2 regions of the Ruminococcus intestinalis genome follow, and region 1 is predicted to be linked to the other one. Evidence: predicted binding sites of a transcription regulator. Region 1 holds the regulator's gene; the other holds the start of a gene.

The links. The regulator Rex, encoded in region 1, represses fermentation and respiration genes when NADH is low (regulators of the CRP and FNR family bind a similar motif). The targets are predictions, from matches to a motif close to ATTGTTAANNNNTTAACAAT.
Region 2: a site for Rex is predicted at 3,235-3,254, ahead of gap (type I glyceraldehyde-3-phosphate dehydrogenase). Genes of this name have one in related genera too.

The regions. Positions count from the first base shown of each region.
Region 1 is NZ_JACOPS010000006.1:119,016-130,844, reverse strand. Features, by position in the region: gene H8R91_RS11465 (sensor histidine kinase) at 1-562, opposite strand, end outside; gene H8R91_RS11460 (LytR/AlgR family response regulator transcription factor) at 559-1,278, opposite strand; gene H8R91_RS11455 (T6SS immunity protein Tdi1 domain-containing protein) at 1,575-2,123, shown strand; gene murA (UDP-N-acetylglucosamine 1-carboxyvinyltransferase) at 3,126-4,418, opposite strand; gene H8R91_RS11445 (ArsR/SmtB family transcription factor) at 5,019-5,336, shown strand; gene H8R91_RS11440 (heavy metal translocating P-type ATPase) at 5,351-7,705, shown strand; gene H8R91_RS11435 (redox-sensing transcriptional repressor Rex) at 7,927-8,571, opposite strand; gene H8R91_RS11430 (NADP-dependent isocitrate dehydrogenase) at 8,611-9,822, opposite strand; gene H8R91_RS11425 (aconitate hydratase) at 9,822-11,753, opposite strand.
Region 2 is NZ_JACOPS010000002.1:394,685-406,513, forward strand. Features, by position in the region: gene hslO (Hsp33 family molecular chaperone HslO) at 1-898, opposite strand, end outside; gene H8R91_RS06080 (class I SAM-dependent DNA methyltransferase) at 911-1,669, opposite strand; gene H8R91_RS06085 (YerC/YecD family TrpR-related protein) at 1,666-1,968, opposite strand; gene gap (type I glyceraldehyde-3-phosphate dehydrogenase) at 2,133-3,170, opposite strand; gene rny (ribonuclease Y) at 3,713-5,263, shown strand; gene sigG (RNA polymerase sporulation sigma factor SigG) at 5,862-6,647, shown strand; gene H8R91_RS06105 (hypothetical protein) at 6,761-7,477, opposite strand; gene H8R91_RS06110 (hypothetical protein) at 7,647-8,201, opposite strand; gene H8R91_RS06115 (hypothetical protein) at 8,266-8,751, opposite strand; gene H8R91_RS06120 (hypothetical protein) at 8,831-9,337, opposite strand; gene H8R91_RS06125 (hypothetical protein) at 9,371-10,225, opposite strand; gene H8R91_RS06130 (hypothetical protein) at 10,222-11,619, opposite strand; gene H8R91_RS06135 (hypothetical protein) at 11,727-11,829, opposite strand, start outside.

The DNA of each region.
Region 1 (11,829 bases):
AAACATATGTAAATTCGTCAAGTTTATAGTTAAGCGAAATGTATGACATACCGCATATTATAAGTATTGACGCCATCGGCAGAAAGAAAAGCATATTTGTTTTATTTAGCTTCAAATTTTCTTTATTTTCTTTGACGGAAATTTTAGATACAAAGTATGCAATAAAGAAGAAAAATAACTGCGAGCTGCCGCTTAATAAGAAAAATATCATACCGTTCTCAGTGATTCCTTTAATATCAATATTAAAAGTTACCATTACAAGGAATAGCAGAGTCGTTTTTGTTATGAGAGTTATAGAAGTGAGAAGAATTGAAGTAAATATTGCTTGAAAAACATTCGTGTTAAAGCAAAAAATACACAGCAACAGATTGCAAGCAAAAAATGCTACAATATTTGAATATTCAACACCTACCGTATTTATTATAAATTGCAGTGCAGCAGACAATGAAAAGCATAAAAATAAACCCATATTGCTCATTTTTTGAGCAAATTTGCTGGAAATAAATATGTAAGAAATGATTGCCTCAAATACCGTTACCGTCGCATAGCTGAAAATTATCATACAATACCTCCCGCAAAATCAAAAAAGGCTTTTTTAAATTCTGCGTATTTTCTTTGCGAAATGCAATGCTCCATAAGATTCTCATTGGCCCCCTGAAATGTAATTGAACTTTTATCAAAGTTAATTACATTCTGTAAGTTTACGATATAGCTTTTATGCGATTGGACAAAGCAGTTAGGCTGATTGATTATTTCGTACCATTCGGCAGGTTTCTTATTGGTTTCGTATGATTTGTATTTAGTAACGATAAGTGAACCGTGTTTTCTGTTTTCAATATAGAGAATATCCCTTGTTTTTACGGTGAAAATTTCGTCATATTTTTCTATTATAATACTTTTGCTGATTTTCTTGTAATAGTCAACGGCTTCAAGAAAATTTCTGTTAAACCTTTCAGTGTCAATCGGCTTTGAAAGATATCTGAAAACCTGAATTTTCATTGCACTGTCAAGGTAAGCCGGATATGAGGTAAGAATCATAATAATAATGTCGGGGTTTAATTGTTTTAATCTTTCCGATACCTCAAGTCCGTTTACGGCAGGCATTTGAACATCGACTATGGCGATGTCGTAAGAATGTTTTTCTTTAAAAATAAAATCGCCGCATGTACGCATATCTATATTAAATTCTATTTTATAGTTTTTTTGAAGATTACTTATAAGTGACCGTACTTTTTCGAGTATTGATTTATCATCATCACAAAGCAGAATATTAAGCACCGAAATTCCCCCTTTAGAAGATATTATACAACATAATTTTTAATTTGTCATATAAAAAACATCACTTTTGACTTTTTTTAATGCGTTTTTGCCCAAACTGTAACAAATGAAAATCCTTGTGCTATAATAAAAACAGTAAATAGAGGAAAAACAAGTACATTTAGAAGTTTTGTATTTAGCGGTTTTGATTATGGCACTTCACAGCTACTTCATACATCTGCAATATGATGTGTGAAGTAAAGCGGTGCTGTGCAACGGTACGGAGGTTTGTATAAAATATAAAGGGAGAAATACTCTTGAATACAGTTGCATTACAGGATTTTCAATCATATGCAAAAGTTAATGACAATGTTATTAACAAATTCAAGAATAAAATTCCTGAAAATTTGCTTAAAATTTGGCAAAATTACGGATTAGGCACTTTTATGAACGGATATATTAAAGTGATTAATCCCGATGATTATCAAAGTATAATTGATAATACATACTTTCCGTATAAAGACGCAGTTCCCATTTTTGTAACTGCATTTGGTGACATAATTACCTTGGAAAGCGGCGAATATATAAGTATAATGTATCTTCGCTACGGAAAATGTGAACTGATGCTCAAAGATTTTGATTTCTTTTTAAAAAGACTTGCAGACAAGAGCTTTTTAAACGAATTTTTTTCTTTGAATCAGTATTATAAAGCTGTTAACGAACATGGAAATTTGTTGTATATAGAGTGTTTTGGTTATATGCCTTTATTAGCGCTCGGTGGGGACGAAGACACCGATAATCTGAAAAAATTTCAGATACTGGAGCACATAGCGTTGATAAATTCATATTTCCTCATACTGATGTAAATCCGTTCTGCCTGACATCTTGAGATTTATAAAAATTGAGTAATCGGCAATATTGATGTTTAAAGAGAGAGGGAACAAGATGTTAGGCAACGAGATTTAATTTTAAATTTGATAGTATCTTATATGTTTTAGTGGTATCTGCAGTTAATGAGGATACTGCTTTTTTTTATTTATATTGTTATAAAATTTATATTACTTTCCGTTAAAATATCATTAATTTTGAAATTTTAAAAACAGCAAAATAACATTATAGCTAAAGTTATTTATACGCGTATAAATCTAAATATTTTGATTTGATATGATTGCTTTCAGATTGTAAAAAAGAAAATTTTACACAAATCGGTTAGTCAATTAATAGAAAACAGCTAAAATAATTGAGATTTATTGTTTTCGGATTACTAAAATTAGTTTATTTATGAATTTCTATATACATATAAAAATTTGATAAAAGCAGAAAAAAGATTTGTGCAGCTTGCCACTTCAATTGAACAAGAAAATATTATATAATTAATACTATTCAATAAGAAAGATAAATTGATTTATTATCAGTTTACCTTTTCGTAATTGCAAACAATATTGAAAATTTAATAAAGGAGAAGAAACAGTTATGTATTACAGCAAAAAGCTATGCAAACATCTCGAAAAAAGCTTTTCTGTATAATGAAAAAAGTTAATTATTTCTTTTATAAAAGGCTGTCGCCTGTTTTTTCAAACTCGGTGCAAGCACGCAAACAGCCACGCTGTTTGCGTCTGATAAATTGTTGTATCGGAAGATTTTATGGGCGCTGCCCAAACCCGCAATTTTTGAAAAAATTGAGTAAACTTTTTTGCTTTTTTAGGAGGATAATTTAGCGTTAGCTAAATTTCAATGCCCGACCGACACTCCGCTAAACCATAATTTACACAAACGATTAGCATTGAATTTTGATAAATAATCTAATTTATTATGAAAAAACCGCTTGAGCTATAAAACTCAAGCGGTTAAATTTTTATGTTTAATTATTAAGCACGAAGTTCGTCTTCGTTATCGCCTGCATAATAAACTTTTTTGATGTCAGCACCCAATGCTCTGAATTTTTCAATTACATCTTCATAGCCACGCTCAATGTACTGGATACTTGAAATTTCAGTAACACCGTTAATTTCAAGTGCCGCAATAATCATTGCTGCACCGGCTCTTAGATCGGTAGCTTTTACAGGAGCTGCTGTAAGCGGAGATCCGCCCTCAATAATTGCAAGTCTGCCCTCAACAGAAATGTGTGCACCCATTCTAACAAGCTCACTTACATACTGATAACGGTTATCCCATACATTTTCATTTATAATGCTTGTACCCGGTACACTTACAAGAAGTGCGGCAAATTGCGGCTGACAGTCAGTAGGAAAACCGGGATGCGGCATAGTCTTTATATTACAACGCTTTAAAGGATTCTTTGTAGCGTCAATTTTTATAGCCTCATCGTATTCGGTAATTACAACACCCATTTCACGGAGTTTAGCTGTAATTGATTCAAGGTGCTTTGGAGTAATGTTATTTACTGTAATGCAACCTCTTGTAGCAGCTGCCGCACACATATATGTGCCTGCCTCAATCTGATCCGGAATAATCGAATATGTTATGCCGTGGAGATATTTTACGCCACGGATTTTAATAACATCTGTACCTGCGCCTCTTACATCTGCGCCCATTGAATTAAGAAAGTTAGCGAGGTCAACAATATGCGGTTCTCTTGCGGCATTTTCAATGATAGTCATACCCTCGGCTTTAGATGCCGCAAGCATAATATTCATTGTTGCGCCTACAGATACTACATCAAGGTAAATATGCTCACCGTGAAGATTATCAGCATCTGCCTCAATAATTGCGCCGTCAACAAGCTGTGTTACTGCGCCCATAGCTTCAAAGCCTTTTAAATGCTGATCAATCGGACGAACACCGAAGTTACAACCACCCGGTAAAGCAACCTGAGCTTTACCGCATCTGCCAAGAAGAGCACCGAGAAGGTAATAAGATGCTCTCATACCTCTTACAAGTTCTGTTGTTGCAGAGTGAGTTGAAATATGAGTCGGGTCTATATAAAGTGATGATTTATTAATTCTTCTTACCTGTGCACCCATCTGCTGAAGAATTCTGCTGATAAGTGAAACATCGCTAATGTTAGGTATATTTTCAATCTGACAAGGCTCGTCACAAAGGATTACTGCCGGGATAATTGCTACTGCGGCATTTTTTGCACCGCTGATATTTACTTCACCAAAAAGCGGCTTACCGCCGTTTACTACAAACTTTTCCAAACCGTTACACTCCAATTCCATATACTGTACATTCACAATAACGAATATGTGAGTTTACATAATCTAAATCTAAATAAAAGTGCGTGCCAAAAAACAGCAACATTGATTGCTGTAAAAATGAGTATCCGCCAGATTACTCAACTGATAATAGTATATCCACAAATATATTACATTTTCTTAAAACACACATTTTGCAGCATTACAACAAGGTAACACTAACATTCCTATACAGAAAATGATACTACAAAATTGTAGTAAAGTCAACGCATATTTGGAATTGTAACATATTTTTATCTAAAATGTACTCAAATTAAATAAATGAAATCAAGTTTATTCTTATTATGACTAAGCAAGATTACATACTTGTAATTATTCTTATAAAAAATAATACTGCTGTCATAATTGCAATACGGAATTAAAATCTTGCAATATTTTTCAGGATATAATTGCATATATAATGTAGGAAATTCTGAAAAATATTTAAATATTTACCAAATAATTTTTTTTAATTGTATTGACAATTACTTTTTTATGTGCTATACTCAAGTTAACATATGAACATATAAACATATGAACAGATTAATAAACGGAGATAGGAATATGGCAGAACTAAATGAAAAGAAAGAAAAAGAAATTCCTGATTTGGAAGTGCTGTTTGATTTAGCGGATCTTTTTAAAGTATTCGGCGATTCGACAAGAATCAGAATAATGTTTGCAATTTCCGATAATGAGATGTCGGTGCTTAGTATTGCAGAGGCTTTAAATATGGAGCAAAGCACTATTTCTCATCAGTTGAGAGTATTAAGACAAAACAAACTTGTTAGGGTCAGAAGAGAGGGGAAGCAAATTTATTATACTCTTGATGACGACCATGTTAAAAAAATTATTGAAATGGGACTTGATCACGTTCTCGAGTAAGGAGGGTGTTTTTTATGAAATATAATTTTACACTTGAAAATCTTAACTGTGCGCATTGTGCGGGAAAGATAGAGCAGAAATTAGCTGAAACAGACGGTTATGAGAATGTAAATTTCAACTTTGCAAATAAAAAACTCGTACTTGAGTGTTCAGATGATGTAACGGCACAGGATATACAGGCGGTTTGTGACAGCATCGAAGACGGTGTAGAAGTTATTGATAATACAAAGAGAAAGAATTTAAAGCAGTACACCTTCACACTTGAAAATCTCAACTGTGCGCACTGTGCAGGAAAGATAGAGAAGAAATTAGCCGAAACAGACGGCTATGAGAATGTTAATTTCAATTTTGCAAATAAAAAACTTGTGTTTGAGTGTTCAGATGATGTAACGGCACAGGACATACAGGCAGTTTGTGACAGCATTGAAGACGGTGTAGAAGTTATTGATAACAATGTAAAAGAAAACACCGTAACTGCCGAAAAGGTAAATTCAGCCAAGGAAGATAAAAAGGTTGAAATAAAGAATGAACTTGTTTCTATTATTACAGCGGCTGTGCTTGGTGTAGCGGCTTTCGGTCTTGAACTTACTGTATTTCCTGATGCTGAATTCGGTACTGTAGGTTGGTTTGTTCTACTCGGACTAAGCCTTGTTGCCACTGTTTTGTCAGGTTGGAGAACATTTATTAAAGGCATAAAATCGGTGTTTAAATTACAGATAGATGAAACTACATTGCTTACAATTGCTGTTATTGCGGCATTTGCGTTAGGCGAGTTTGTAGAGGCGGCTATGGTTACTATTCTCTTTGCAGTCGGCGAAATTGTAGAAGAGAAAGCAGTATCTGCATCGAGAAGTGATATTGCAAAACTTGCGCAGATTCGTCCCGATAATGCAACCGTACTTATAAGCGGCAAGGAAGTTGTAAAAGCCGCCGAGGATGTTAAAATAGGCAGTACAATTGTAGTTAAACCACACGAAAGAGTACCGCTTGACGGTGTTATTACTAAAGGAAATACTACTCTCGATACTTCGGCGCTTACAGGTGAGAGTGTTCCTGTCGATGCAGAGGCAGGCAGTGAAGTTATGAGCGGTATGATTAACGGCAATTCTCTTATAGAAATAAAAACTACTAAGGAATTTGGCGACAGTACAGCGGCAAGAATTATTAAACTTGTTGAAGATGCAGCCGCTACAAAGGGACAGAGTGAAAAGCTTATCAGCCGTTTTGCAGCTGTTTACACACCGATTATTATACTTATTTCTATTGTAGTTGCTATTGTTCCTCCGCTTGTGGGGCTTGGCAGTTTCAGCACATGGATTTATCGTGCTTTGGTTTGTCTTGTTGCATCTTGCCCTTGTGCAATCGTAATTTCGGTTCCGCTTTCTTATTATTCGGGTATTGGCGCATCATCAAAAATCAGCGTTCTTATTAAGGGCGGCAAGTATATCGAAGCTCTTGCAAAGGCTGACGCTTTTGTATTTGACAAGACAGGTACACTTACAACAGGTGAGCTTTCTGTAAACAAAGTTTTTGCTTACGGCAATCATACTTCATCTGAAATTATTGCACTTGCAGCCGCTTGTGAAAGATATTCTTCACATCCGATTGCTATGGCAATAAAAAATAAGGCAGAAAAGGAAAACTTACCTGAACTTTCAGATTACAGCGAAAAGGCAGGACAGGGAGTTACAGCTGTATATAACGGCAAAGCTCTTGTATGCGGCGGCACAAAGGTTTTAAGCGATAAACAAAAGGTAAATGCAGAAAAAACCGCATCTGTATATGTAATCTACGACGGTGAATTAATCGGTGCAATCTCTGTTAGCGATACATTAAGACCGGAGGCAAAGAGTGTAATTGCAGAGTTAAGAAAACTCGGTGTTAAAGACAGTGTAATGCTTACGGGTGATAAAAAAGAAAATGCAATGGATATTGCAAATGAACTTAAACTTGATTCTTATTCGGCAGAGCTTATGCCGTCAGATAAACTTGAAAAACTTATAGATATAAAGAAAACTCATAAGTCTGTATGCTTTATCGGTGACGGTATCAATGATGCCCCTGTTCTTACTGCAAGCGATTGCGGTTTTGCAATGGGATTCGGCAGTGAGGCTGCTATTGAGGCGGCAGATGCTGTGCTTGCGGCAGGTAATTTAAAACATTTACCGTTGTCTGTCAGAATAGCAAAGAAAGTTGTTGCTACTGTAAAGACAAACATTACATTTGCACTTGGTGTAAAGACAATTGTAATTATCCTTGCAATACTCGGTATCGCTCCGATGTGGTTGTCTGTAATAGCAGATACAGGCGTAAGCGTACTTTGCGTACTTTATGCTGCAAGACTTCTTCATACATTTGATAAAAAGTAATTTATAAATAGATAGATTTCCTCTCATAAAAACTACCGCATTCCGATTGGAGTGCGGTAGTTAATTGTTGTTTTTTTATTAAATTAATTGGAGTGAATTATTATTTTGCTTAACTCGTGCACTAAACCATAAATTACCCCAACTATTGACATTGAACCTGATAAAACTAACTTAAACCATAATTAAAAGGCTGTTCCGCAAGATAGGGAACAGCCTTTTAATTATAAGATTTTATCTCGGTTATTCATTTTGTAACATAAGGTCATAAGACTGTCACTTAGGTGTACATTTTCAACAAGGGTGTCGCTGTACTTTCTTGCAATGTCATAGTGACTGAAATTCCAATAGTTCTTTATGCCGTAGCCATAAAGTTTGTCAAGTACATTTTCTACACATACTCTCGGAATACACAAAAACGCTGTATTTATTTTGTTGTTTTGACAGAACTCGTCAAGCAGACTGTCGTGCATTATTGTAAGATTATTCAGCTTTTTGCCAACTTTTTCTTCGTTACAGTCAAAACAGGCGATAAGTTCAAAGCCGAGCTTTTCAAAGTTCATATGCTTGGCAACCGCTTTACCGAGGTTGCCGGCACCGATAAGTATAGCTTTATAATTATTGTTAAGACCAAGAATATTTTGTATTTCTTCCTTAAGCTGAGAAACACTGTAACCGTAGCCCTGTTGACCGAATCCACCAAAGCAGTTAAGATCCTGTCTTACCTGAGAAGCGGTTACATTCATAATTTCAGCCAGTTTTGTAGATGAAATTTTATCAATGTTTTGTTCGTTAAGCTCAGACAAGAAACGATAATATCTGGGCAGTCTTCTGATTACAGACATTGAAATGTTGTCATTTCTGGACATTGTACTTTAACCTTACTCCTTTAACCGAATTGTGTTTGCTTATGCAAGTGAAGCGGCAAGATGCTCGTTTATTGCAAGCAAGAAATCTTCTGAATTAACCTTTTTCTTGTTTTCAAGAGTTGAAATAGCATAAAGGTCGCCTGTCATAATGCCGTCTTCAATAGTGTCGATAGTAGCTTTCTCAAGCTTGTCCGCAAAGTTCATAAGTTCAGGAAGATTATCAAGCTCGCCGCGCTTTCTGAGAGCGCCTGTCCAAGCAAAGAGAGTTGCAACAGAGTTTGTGGAAGTTTCCTCGCCCTTAAGATACTTATAATAATGGCGCTGAACTGTACCGTGTGCAGCTTCATACTCATAAACACCGTCAGGTGAAACAAGTACGCTTGTCATCATAGCAAGTGAGCCGAAAGCAGTAGCAATCATATCGCTCATTACATCGCCGTCATAGTTTTTGCAAGCCCACATATAGCCGCCCTCACTTCTGATAACTCTTGCTACAGCGTCATCAATGAGTGTGTAGAAATATGTAATGCCTGCCTGCTCAAATTTCTCTTTGTATTCATTCTCAAAGATTTCAGCAAAAAGATCCTTAAATCTGTGGTCGTACTTCTTGCTGATTGTATCTTTTGTAGCAAACCATACATCAAGTTTCTGGTCGAGTGCATAGTTAAAACATGAACGGGCAAATGAAGAAATACTCTTGTCAAGGTTGTGCATACCCTGAATGATACCGTCTGTCTTGAAATCAAAGATTGTACTTCTTTCTTCTGTACCGTCAGGCTTGGTAACGCAAAGTTCAGCCTTGCTGCCTGCCTTAACAACCATTTCTGTATTTTTGTAAACATCACCGTAAGCGTGACGGGCAATACAGATTGGCTTTTTCCATGTAGGAATGTACGGAGTGATACCCTTTACAAGGATAGGACTTCTGAATACTGTACCGTCAAGGATAGCACGGATTGTGCCATTTGGTGATTTCCACATCTGCTTGAGGTTGTACTCGTCCATTCTTGCAGCGTTTGGTGTGATTGTAGCACACTTTACGGCAACGCCGTATTTCTTTGTAGCCTCTGCACTGTCAACAGTAACCTGGTCATCTGTTTTGTTTCTGTTTTCAAGACCGAGGTCATAATACTCGCTCTTTAAATCAATGTATGGGTAAATAAGAATGTCTTTGATTTTCTGCCAAAGAACTCTTGTCATTTCGTCGCCGTCCATCTCAACGATGGGGGTGGTCATTTTAATTTTATCCATTAGTTGTTCTCCTTTGTATAGTCAAGCAAACCGCCTGCAAGAATGATTGCTCTTGTTCTGTCTGAAAGCTCACAGTCGGCAATAACGGTTTCGCCCGTTGTTTTGTTTACAACCGTTACGGCAGAGCCGTCTGCAATTTCTTTCTTAACATTAGGAAGCTCAAGCATATCACCGAGTTTAATTTTATCGTAATCTGCAGGATTTTGGAAAGTAAGCGGAAGAATACCTGCGTTAATGAGGTTACTCTTATGAATTCTTGCAAAACTCTTTACAAGAACTGCCTTAACGCCGAGGAAGAGCGGAGCAAGTGCTGCGTGCTCTCTTGATGAACCCTGACCGTAGTTTTCGCCGCCTACGATAATGCTCTTGCCGAGAGTTTTTGCTCTTTCAGGAAATTCCTTATCGCATACTGTAAAGCAGTGCTGTGAAATAGCAGGAATATTTGAACGGAGCGGAAGAATCTTTGCACCGGCAGGCATAATGTGGTCGGTTGTTATGTTGTCGCCAACCTTAAGTGAGCAAGATGCCTCTATAGAATCTGTAAGAGGGCTTGTCTTAGGATATTCCTTAATGTTTGGTCCTCTTAAGATTTCAACATTGTCCATTTCCTCAACAGGAGCAGGAGCAATAACCATATTATCATTAATGAGGAACTTCTCGGGAAGTTCAATTTCTGCGGCAGGACCGAGCTTTCTTGGGTCTGTAAATACACCTGCAAGTGCCGAAACAGCAGCTGTTTCAGGAGATACGAGGTAAATCTGACCGTCAGCTGTACCGCTTCTGCCCTCAAAGTTACGGTTGAATGTACGGAGTGAAATACCCTTGCTGTTAGGTGACTGTCCCATACCGATACATGGACCGCAGGCACTTTCAAGAATTCTTGCGCCGGCAGCAATCATATCGGCAAGTGCGCCGTTCATAGCAAGCATATTGAATACCTGCTTACTGCCCGGAGCAATAGCAAGTGAAACGCCGTCTGCAACTGTTTTGCCCTTTAAGATATGTGCAACTCTCATAAGGTCAAGATAACTTGAGTTTGTGCAAGAACCGATACATACCTGGTCAATCTTCTGACCCTCAAGCTCGCTGATCGGTTTAACATTATCAGGTGAATGTGGGCAAGCGGCGAGCGGTTCAAGCTCCGAAAGGTTAATTTCAATAACCTCATCGTAAACTGCGTCTGCGTCTGCGCTTAACTCTGTGTAATCTTCTTCTCTGCCTTGAGCTTTAAGGAATTCTCTTGTGATTTCGTCAGAAGGGAATACGGATGTTGTAGCGCCGAGCTCTGCACCCATATTTGTAATTGTAGCACGCTCCGGAACTGTAAGTGTTTTGACACCTTCGCCGCCGTACTCAACAATTTTGCCGACGCCGCCCTTAACGCTCATAACTCTTAATACTGCAAGAATAATATCCTTTGCAGAAACCCATGGGCTGAGTTTACCCGTAAGATTAACTCTTACCATCTTAGGCATTGTGATGTAATATGCACCGCCGCCCATAGCAACAGCAACATCAAGACCGCCTGCACCGATAGCAAGCATTCCGATACCGCCGCCTGTAGGTGTGTGGCTGTCGGAACCGATTAATGTTTTGCCCGGCTTACCGAATCTTTCAAGGTGTACCTGGTGGCAAATACCGTTGCCCGGTCTTGAAAAATAAATGCCGTGCTTTTTACATACAGACTGAATAAATCTGTGGTCGTCGGCATTTTCAAAACCTGTCTGCAATGTGTTGTGGTCTATATATGCAACGCTCTTTTCGGTTTTGACTCTCGGAATACCCATAGCCTCGTATTCTATGTAAGCCATTGTGCCTGTTGCGTCCTGTGTAAGAGTCTGGTCAATGCGTAAGCCGATGTCGTTGCCGACAACCATTTCGCCGCATACCAAATGCTCTTTAATAATTTTCTGTGCAATTGTGTAGCCCATTTGATTACCTCCGCAAAAAGTATTTTGTGGTATTTGCATTATTAAAAGCAATAACCCGTGTACATTAATTGCCCAT
Region 2 (11,829 bases), on a different contig from region 1:
TGGAAGTGTTATCCTTGGAATTTTTCTCTTTAATAATCTTCTCAAGGTCTTCTTTATTAAAGATATACTTCTTGTTACAGAAATGACAATTAGCCACTACTCTGCCGTTTTCATCAGGCATTGCACGAATTTCATCGTCGCTCATTGTACAGAAAAGTCTTTCGAGTTTTTCTCTTGAACAAGTGCAAACATACTTTACAGGGTACTCGTCAAGCACTTCTACCTCAAAGCCTGCAAGAGCGGTTTTGCATATATCAAGAATACTCATTCCCTTTGCAAGCATAGTTGTAACAGGCTCGAGAGTTTCGAGATTCTTTTCAAGTTTTTCAATTGTATCTTCAAAAGCACCCGGCAAAAGCTGAATAAGCAATCCGCCTGCGAGCATCACTTCGCCGTCCTCTTTATTAATAAGAACGCCAAGCGCACATACTGTGGGAATCTGCTCACTTGTTGCAAAATAATTGGTAATATCCTCGGCAATCTCTCCGCTTACAAGCTCAACCTGACCGATATACGGGTCGCCTGAACCGTAATCACGCATTACATTAAGCACACCGTTTTTACCTACTGCTTTTGAAACATTGATTTTGCCGTTGTTATAGTATTCGGTAGGGCAATTTGCGTTTCCTACATATCCACGAACATTACCCTTACTGTCCGCAACCGCTATTACGGGTCCGAGTTCTCCGTCACCCGATACTCTAAGGTTAATTGATGCGTCTTTCTGCTTGAGCATTGCGCCCATCATAGAAGTCGCACACAAAAGTCTGCCGAGTGCCGCAGTAGCGCTTCTTGAAAGTCCGTGAATTTTCTGTGCCTTAAAAACAATATCGGACGCATCAATAGCCGATGCCATTACTGCACCGTCCGATGTTATACATCTTATAATTTTATCCATATTATTCTCCCGTTAACATTCCTTATTGATTGGATTTTTCATTCTTGCCACAAAAACAAGCCTTTGTTCGTCGGCTTTCGGTTCGTCAAAACTCATATCTCCATATACAGCCTCAAGTTCAAAACCCGCATTTACAAGCATTTCCGTCAGTTTTTCTCTTGAATATCCACGCTCCGAAAAGCTCTCGCTTGTTCTATAATAAATGCCGTTTTCTTCTTCAAAAAAGTCAAGGTCAATATCCGTCACGCAGTTTTCCCGTAAAGTATTCTGCCACACGCAAAATACCTTATCGGTTTCATATACAAATGTATTATTTGCAAGCACCTGTTCGTGTTTATAAACGGTATTGACATCAAATACAAACAAACCGTCTTTATCCATAAAGAAAGCTACACGCTCAAAAGTCTTTGTCACATCTTCTTCTTTTGTAATGTGATTTATGCTGTCCAGCGTACAAATACAGGTATCTATAGTGCCGTAAAGGTTAAGATTCTGCATTTTCTGCTTTAAATATAAAATATTAAGCCCTTTTTCGCTCGACTTTTGCATTGCCTCGCTAAGCATTTCCGCACTTGCGTCAATTCCGTAAACATCTATGCCCTTAAGTGCCAACTCCGTAGTAAGACTGCCCGTACCGCAGGCAAGGTCAAGTGTAATGCCAAATTCGTGATTATGCCTTTTCATAAGCTCACAAATGTAGTCGCTTCGCTCTTTGTAGCCGACATTTTGCATTAATACATCATAATAATCGGCAAAAATATTGTAACTCATTTGTTTTCCTCTTTGGCGATTTTATCGAGTACAAGTGTGTAACCGTAGGTATCGTTATCAAAAAGAGCACGCTTTACACGACTGATTGTTGCGGTTGACGCACCCGTTTCTTTTACAATTTCAGAATAAACCTTTTTTTCTGTAAGCATTTTTGCTACAACAAGTCTTTGTGACATAGCCTTAAGTTCAGGACTTGTGCATAAATCTTCAAAAAAGCGATAACACTCCTCTTCGTTTTCAAGAGAAAGAATTGCTTTAAAAAGAAAATCAGTATCACTGTTTTTTAACTTAGAGTTCATAATTTCCGTTCTCCTTTGCAAAACATTGCAAATATTTTTATACACTAAAATTTTAACATACAAAAGTATAAAAGTAAATATCAACAGAAAAATTTTTATAAAAACAAAAAGCTGCCTCAAAAGAGACAGCTTAAAGTTTATACCTGATAAATTATAGGTTAAGATTAGCCTAATTCAGCAAAGTACTTAATTGTTCTAACCATCTGGCTTGTGTATGAGTTCTCGTTGTCATACCAAGAAACAACCTGTACCTCATAAAGATCGTCAGCAATCTTTGATACCATTGTCTGTGTAGCATCGAAGAGTGAACCGAATCTCATACCGATTACGTCTGAAGAAACGATTGGATCTTCGTTGTAACCGAATGACTCAGAAGCAGCAGCCTTCATAGCAGCGTTAATGCCCTCAACTGTTACATCCTTACCCTTAACAACAGCTGTAAGAATTGTTGTTGAACCTGTTGGAACAGGAACACGCTGTGCAGAACCGATGAGCTTACCGTTGAGCTCAGGAATAACAAGACCGATAGCCTTAGCAGCGCCTGTTGAGTTAGGAACGATGTTAGCAGCACCTGCTCTTGCTCTTCTGAGGTCACCCTTTCTGTGAGGACCGTCGAGGATCATCTGATCACCTGTGTAAGCGTGGATTGTTGACATGATACCGCTCTGGATCTCAGCATACTTGTTAAGTGTGTTAGCCATAGGAGCGAGGCAGTTTGTTGTACATGAAGCAGCAGAAATGATTGTATCATCAGCTGTAAGTGTACCCTCGTTTACGCTGTAAACGATTGTCTTAAGATCGTTGCCTGCAGGAGCAGAAATAACAACCTTCTTAGCGCCGGCATCAATGTGAGCCTGGCTCTTTGCCTTTGATGTGTAGAAACCTGTGCACTCAAGAACTACGTCTACGCCGATCTCGCCCCATGGGAGTTCAGCAGCGTTAGCCTTAGCATAGATTGTAAGAGTCTTGCCGTCAACTGTGATTGTGTTGTTCTCGTCATCAGCCTCTACTGTGTGAAGGTTCTCACCGATTTTACCGCAGTAACCGCCCTGTGCTGTATCATACTTGAGAAGATCTGCGAGCATTGATGGTTTTGTAAGGTCGTTGATAGCAACTACCTCATAGCCCTCTGCACCAAACATCTGTCTGAATGCAAGACGACCGATACGGCCGAAACCGTTAATTGCAACTTTTACTGACATTTTAAATTCCTCCTAATTTATAAGGTAGTTTAATTATATTACATTTTTTGCTGTTATTCAAGTGTTTGATAAAATTTTAACAAATTTCTTATGAATTTTACATAAAAACGAAAATTTTACAAAATTTCTGCATCTTTTACTGCAATTTGACGAACGCTATTGTCAAATTGTCCTGTGAATGTTTCACTTTTTAATTATTTATTTGCAAAATTGCCATTAATATTCTTGACATTTTTATTAAATTAGGATAAAATACTTATAATACCGTTAGTGCGGTTAAATAGGATTAATGCAAATTTACCTATTTTTTATTAATCAGACTCGTTCAGAGCCGTTATTTATAGATATTTTTTATTTAGTTTTTATAACTTATTAATCGTTATAATATACCTTTGTTGCAAACCACAGCATATAAAAAATATTAAAATTAAATTATTTTTATAAAAATGAAAATTGAATATCTTTACTAACGGCACCGACAAGGCTGTTTGATTGAACTTAAACTTATTATCTAATTAAAAATCAAACAAGGAGGTGTCAGAATGTCGTTATTAGCAATAATATTAATTATTGTTGCGTTGCTTCTCGGTGCGGGCATAGGCATTTTTGCAGGTATAAGCTATCGTAAAAATGTTGCCGAAAAGGAAATCGGAAGTGCAGAAGAAGAGGCAAGAAAAATCGTGTCGGAAGCTATGAAAACAGCCGAAGCCAAAAAGAAAGAGGTTGTTTTAGAAGGCAAGGACGAGGTTCACCGTTTCAGAACCGAGAGCGAAAAAGAAATTGCCGACCGCCGCAAAGAAGTTCAACGCCAGGAAAGACGCATTCAGCAAAAGGAAGAAACCCTCGACAAAAAGCTTGACAACATGGAGCTTAAGGACGAAAAGCTTTCTCGTAAGTTAAAAGACGCTGATGCAAAGCTTGAGGAAATCGAAACACTCAAGAAAAGTCAGTTTGAAATGCTTGAGAAAATTTCCGGCTATACAGCCGAGCAGGCAAAGAGTTACCTGCTTTCACAGCTTGAGGACGAGCTTGCTCATGAGAAATCCGTTAAGATTATGGAATATACGGAGCAGCTTAAGGATGAGGCGGACGAAAAAGCAAGAAACATTATTTCTCTTGCAATTCAGCGACTTGCCGCAGAGCAGGTTGCAGAGGCTACAATTTCCGTAGTTCCTCTTCCGAATGACGAAATGAAGGGCAGAATTATCGGTCGTGAGGGCAGAAACATCAGAGCCATTGAAACACTCACAGGTGTTGATCTTATCATTGACGATACACCGGAAGCAATCACTCTTTCAAGCTTTGAGCCTGTAAGAAGAGAAGTTGCAAGGATTGCTCTTGAAAAACTTATTTCAGACGGCAGAATTCATCCGGCAAGAATCGAAGAAATGATTGAAAAAGCAAGACGAGAAGTTGACGCTACAATCAAGCACGACGGCGAAAGAGCAGTGCTTGAGGCAGGCGTACACAACATTCATCCGGAGCTTGTCAGGTTACTCGGCAGACTTCGTTATCGTACCAGCTACGGTCAGAATGTACTTAATCATTCACTTGAAGTTTCATATCTTGCAGGTATGATGGCAAGCGAGCTTGGTATGGATCCGACAATTGCAAAGCGTGCGGGTCTTTTACACGATATCGGTAAGTCAATTGACCACGAGGTCGAAGGAACTCATGTTCAGATCGGTGTAGATTTGGCAAGAAAATACAAAGAACACGATGCGGTTATTCACGCTATTCAGGCTCACCACGGTGATGTTGAGGCAAAGACGGTTGTAGCTTGTCTTGTACAGGCTGCCGACGCACTCTCTGCCGCAAGACCGGGTGCAAGAAGAGAAAATGTAGAAAACTACATCAAGCGTCTTGAAAAGCTTGAAGAAGTTGCATCTTCATTTGAGGGTGTTGAAAGCTCATATGCTATTCAGGCAGGCCGTGAGGTTCGTATTATGGTTAAACCCGAAGTCATAAATGACGAGCGTATGCTTCCGCTTGCAAGAGAAATCTGCAAGAAGATTGAAGAAGAGCTTGAATATCCGGGACAGATTAAGGTTAATATCATAAGAGAGAGCCGAGCTGTCAATTACGCAAAATAATTAAATCAAGAGATACCTTTCGTGGGTATCTCTTTTTTGTTGCGTTGAGTTAAAACGAGTTAAATTATGGTTTAGCGGAGTGTCGGTCGGGCATTGAAAATTATCTAATGCTAAATTATCCTCCCAAAAACAAAAAAGTTTACTCAATTTTTTCAAAAATTGCGGGTTTGGGCAGCGCTCATAAAATCTTCCGATATAACAATTTATCAGGCGCAAACAGCCACGCTGTTTGCGTGCTGAAACTAAGTTTGTTAAAACAGGCGATAGCCTTTTATAAAAGAAATCATTAACTTTTTTCATTATATGGTGAATGTCTTTTCTTTTTGCTTTCGCATTTAAAGGCATTCGACGTTGTGTTCAAGCCGCCAAACAGCGAGCTGTTCGGCTATCGTTAGCTTGCATAAACGGAAAGTATTTGTGGACTTTGCCCACACCCACGACCTTTGAAAAGGTCGACCAAACTTTTATAATTGCTTGGCTAAACTGTGCACTAAACCATAATTTATAAACCGCACCGCACAACCTTTTTTATTATAACTGTATTAATCTCCCCTATTATGGCAATACTTATTGTAAGAAATTGCTTGGGGGTAATTTTTTGCAGTATGGTAAAGTTGAAATTTGCGGAGTAAACACATCTAAGCTTAAAGTCCTAAGTGAAAAAGAAAAGAAAGCACTGCTCAACACAATAAAGAACGGCAGTGAACAAGAGCGTAAAAAAGCAAGAGACGCAATGATAAACGGCAACCTGCGCCTTGTACTTTCGGTAATTCAGCGCTTTACAAACCGTGGTGAAAATCCCGATGATTTATTTCAAGTCGGTGTAATCGGACTTATCAAGGCGATAGATAATTTTGACCCGTCACTCGATGTGCGTTTCAGCACCTACGGAGTACCTATGATTATCGGCGAGGTACGAAGATACCTGCGAGATAATAACGCTATCAGAGTATCACGCTCAATGCGTGACACCGCCTATAAGGCTATGCAAATCAAAGAACAGCTCACTAATAAAGAAAACCGAGAGCCGACAGTTGAAGAAATCGCCAAAATAATGGGAGTGCCAAAACACGATGTTGTGCTTGCGCTCGAGGCAATAATTGAACCCGTTTCATTGTACGAGCCTGTTTTTTCGGACGGCAATGACACCATTTATGTTATGGACCAAATTGGTGACAAAAACGACGACACAACCTGGCTTGAAGAAATTGCGGTAAAAGAAGCAATTGCAAACCTTTCCGACCGTGAAAAAAGAATATTGACAATGCGGTTTTTCCGAGGCAAAACTCAAATGGAGGTTGCAAGCGAAATAGGCATTTCGCAGGCACAAGTCAGCAGAATAGAAAAAGGCGCACTTGACAGAATAAAGAAAAATATTTTTTAAGCCGTTCAACAAAGATACTCCGCCATCGTTGTAAAGTGGCGGAGTATTACTTAATTATTCTCTTTTTAACACGCAAATCACAAAAAAGTGACCTGAATTTTAATTATCCCAAGCTAAACCATAGCGTTTACATTTTCTTTATTACTAACTTTTTTTACAAAGTTAATAAACAAAACACCGAGTAATGTCAATGAAACCGCACTGATAACATAGAACGAATAAGATATAAAATTATACATAAATATATTTTCTGACATCATATTATCAAAAATTTCATAATTCTTCAAAGCAAGGCCTATCATAATAATAGAATACACAAAGAAGATAATATTTGTAATCAGAAATATTACAGCAAAAAATATTGCACTTTTTCTCGCCTTGACATTGGTTTTAATCTCCTTTAATGATATGTTTGCACAATTTTTTAGTATTACCACAAACATAACAACCGCAAACGATGAATTTATTAAATACGAAAAATCAATGTAGGTTTCACTTAAATTTGTCACTGATGCGTTAAGCAAATAATATAAAATATCAAAACCTGTTCTTACGGCAAACAAAATACCGATATTTTTAAACACCTTTTTCGCCATAAATTGTGTATCGGTAACCAATATCACCACATAATTATATGCCAGCAGATACACAAACACAAAAGCCGCATTAAATATTAGCATTGGTATTGCAAATTTGAATCCTCCCATAGCAAGTATTCCTATGCACTTCATCTGCAAAAAGCTATGTTCCTCATTATAAAAAATCAGCGATATTAATTCGAGTGCAACCACAATTATAAAAGGTAAGCATTTTTTCAATTTACTGTTCATATTATTCTCCCTCATTCTTATATTTTTTCGTTCAAGCCTAAAGCAAGAAAAATTTTTAATCTCTGCTTTTCTGAATCACGAACGCTCGTCATAACTGGAAACTCGCCAAACATTATCTTCCAATACCCATTGTACCGTACAATTAGAACGATTAGCAATGTAGCGACTATTATCGGTATTTACCACCCCTGACATAATAATCAGAGGGGGTTTTGTCAAAATAATAATTTTCTCCCAAAATACCGTTTACATCACATTCAACCCATGCAACTCTGTTGCTGTTATAATAATTAGCCAAATAACTGCCATCTCTGTGCCATGTATGTTTCATATCCCATTTTTCTGTCCAATACACAGGAAATCTCCAACTCGGTTTCATAAAATCTATATAAATTTTATCCGTACCGCAGTTTTCCATTTCATTTTTGTAATTATATGTATTTAAAAATTCATAAATTAATGCTTTGGTTTTCTCCTCATTATCGGGACAATTTTGTATTATAAATGCCCTAATCGATTCAGAATTATATTGAAGATCTTTTTCGGTACCGTACGGTGTTAATTTCCTGTCATGAGAATAATCCTCTATTTCAAATATTCTTTCCTTATTAGGATCATTTGTTCTGTGATAAAGCTCAACACGATATGATAAAAATCCTATAATTGCCAAAACAGAACAAACAGATAATACGATTAATTTTGTTTTAGATTTTTTTATTTTCATTGTAATTCACCTAAAAATTAAGTTTTGTAATTTTATTTTTATCCATATCTATATTTCTTTTTAATTAATATTCCATAGGATTTCGCTCGTAATATTCTTCGGCGGCTTTGAATACATCAATTATTGCATTTCCTATTTCTTCCGCCGTAGCATTGGCAGACAAGTTTATTGACTTTATGCAGCCATTATATCCGCCCTTCTTTTCTCTGCATTTCTCAGATGAATAAACTTCGTAACTTTGGTTTTGATACAACCTAACACTTGCGAGGTTATTATGTTTCCAAAAAGTTATATATCCCTTATACTTAGAACCATTTTTCCAAAAATCATTTGGTTTTCCTATATACAACGGACTGTCCCCAATAGATTTTAACCCTAAAAGAGCTTCATTTCCTAACTTAGCTACAAGGTTATCTTCTGCTTCACTAACTATTGTTATTTTATCAGAATATGTATTATAACCAGCCCTATGTTCAACTTCTTCAACAATTAAAAATCTTCCCTCTCCTTTATATATTCTTACTGTCCACGGATATGATTGTACACTCATCTTTCTCCTCCTCTGTTTTTCCATTGATTATCAAATGGTACCTTACCACCCCTGACATAACAATCAGCGGTGGTTTTGTCTAAAAATACTTTTCAAATCTAATTCCGTTAGCATCGCACCGCAGATACGCAACTCTGTTACTTTCAAAATAATTAGCCAAATAACTGCCATCTCTGTGCCATGTATGTTTAATATCCCATTCTTCTGTCCAATACACAGGAAATCTCCAACTTGGTTTCATAAAATTAACTACAAATTTATCGGTATTATACTTTTTCATTTCATTTTTATAGTCATAGGCGTCTAAAAATTCATAAATTAAATTTTTAGTATCTTCTTCATTATTTGGGCAATCTTGTATCATAAAAACACGCACTGATTCAGCATTATAAGGAAGTTCTTTTTCATAATCGTATAATTTTAATTTCCTGTTACGAGCGCAATCCTTTATTTCAAATATTCTTTCTTTATTAGGATCATTTGTTCTGTGATAAAGCTCAACACTATATGACAAAAATCCTATAATTGCCAAAACAGAACAAACAGATAATACGATTATTTTTGTTTTAGATTTTTTTATTTTCATTGTAATTCACCTAAAAATTAAGTTTTCCTTTTATCACAAATCCCCGTCAAAATCAGACACTTGCCAAACATTATTATCATCCGATTTCCATTGCACCGTATAAGAAAGATCCTTAGCAATATAACTGTCATTCTCATTATTCAGTTGATATCTAACATAACAGCTATAGTTTACTTCTGCAGATTTTAAAGACAATATCTGCGGTTCAATACTAGTAAACTTTGACTCAAAAATTTCTAAATTGTTTTTGTCTGTACAATTCTCCACATACAGATAATTCATATTTTTATAAATTTGCTCCGATACTATATCCTGATATTTGCTTTTTGAGTAATCTCCGTAATTATCGCAAGACTCCTGTACTATGTCATAAGTTAGGTCGGTAAGATTATTTTCTATATTTTTCCGATGATTAATACAAACCCCAATTCCTACAAAGACAAGAACAAATGCTGTTATTACCGCTGCAACCTTTATTTTTCCCTTTTTATCCAGTGCTTTTAATTTTCTGAAACTGTTTAATAAATCATCAAGAGGGGTACTGTTATATGGAACTATTTCTGAAAAAGGACCAACCACTAAAACTTCCCAAAATAATTTGAAGCAAATATAAAACAGCAATAATAAGCTACACAATTGCGGTATATTAATAAACAAGATAATATACCATATCAAAAAGAACAGATTAATCAACCTATTTACCCATATTATTTTGCCTTTAAGTTTTAAAGTTGCTTTGCAATTGGGGCATTCTTTTTCTTTCCAAAAATTGGTATAAAAACCTTTTTTATACCAACTGATACATTCTTCTCCGCAAACAGGACATTTAGTTTTTTTAGATAATAAATCTATAATTTTATCTTCCAACATATCCATCTCTTTTTTCATTTAATTTCAAGCATTTTTTGAGCAAAATTCGTCATATATTCAGTATTGATTTCACGATTTTCATTAATCTCATCTTCCGTAAAATTGCCATTTGCATATCTTTCTATATACGGCTTTATAAAATCCGAATCATACTTTTTAAGATAATCACAGCCGTACTCAAAGTAATTCCATTCGCCGTCAGAAATTAAAGTTTCGAGCATTGCTGTAAGCACCTTGTTTTCGCTTTGGCTCTTTATATTCTCGGTCTTAATCGCATATCTTTGGTCACCGTCAAAGAAAAACAAGCCAAAATTTTCGAGCCTTTGCACATTACACTCCAAATACTCCGTTGACTCCGTATATTCCGTTTCAACGGGAACAAGCTCACAATAATAATTCGAGTCCTCGTCAAACGGCATAAAGTATGTAAATGTCTTTATACGGTCTTTTCCGTTTTTTACAGTAACAGAACCTAAATTCAGCACACGCTTTTCATCGTGTTCATAAGAAGAAAATCTGCTTAACGGAGTTACACACGTATCCGTTCTGAAATCCTTTACTGTTTCATTTGTATTTGAATAGGTGGTATCTGAACTTGAAATGATACTGCTTGGAATAATCTCATACAAATCTATCGGATAAGCTATGTATTTTACAACATACAATATTCCCGTTAAAAACAAAACCGCCCATAAACGGGTTATTATTTTAGCAAAACCGACATTGCTTTTACTTTTTATAAGTCCGCATTTTTCGACTGAAAAATAAAAATACAAAAAGCAAATAATATTCAATGCGCAAATAAAAATCAGCCTTGAAACCTCAAGTATAAAGCCGATATTTTCAGTGTATGCAACCCTCACATTTGCAACGACTGTATATTTTTCAACTATATAAGCAAAACCGTTATACTGAAACGTACAATATATTGCAAGCAAAGCTACAATCACAAAAGTTGCTATAAAAAACGGTATTGTCCCTTTAATCGGGCAAAATCTAAATTTACCGTCTGAAATAAAGTCCGATATAAGCCACAATGTAAAAAACAGAAAAACTACCTCGATAATGCAAGCCGCAAAAGTAAAAACATAATCATTAAAAAAGTAATAAATAATATAGTTTGCCACATCTGCCATAAGTCTTACACTTGCAAAACTTAATATTAATCCTACGGGACTACGCATAAAAAACGAGTAAAACTTTCCAAAACAGTAATACGAAAACATTGTATACACAGATAAAAAATAAATTGCATAATAAACTAATCTAAAAATTATATCTCCGGCATTTATATGCTCTACAATATATGTTGTACAAATAAAGCCCTTGTAATACGGAGTCCATAGAAACATCAATATTTCCAATGCAACTAACAGTATACAGCCGCTGATTTTTGAATAATATTTTTTCATTTTATCTTCCTCTCCGAAAAGCATTATTCTCAATAATAAATATTCAAGTAAAGCATATTTCCATCATTTTTTAGCATATCATTTTCTTTTCATAAACTCTCATTTTATCACGGAGGATCATCAAAATCTGATACTCGCCAAACATTATCATCATCTAATTTCCATTGCACCGTACAGGTAGATTTGCCATAGCTATAGCCCTCCTCACCT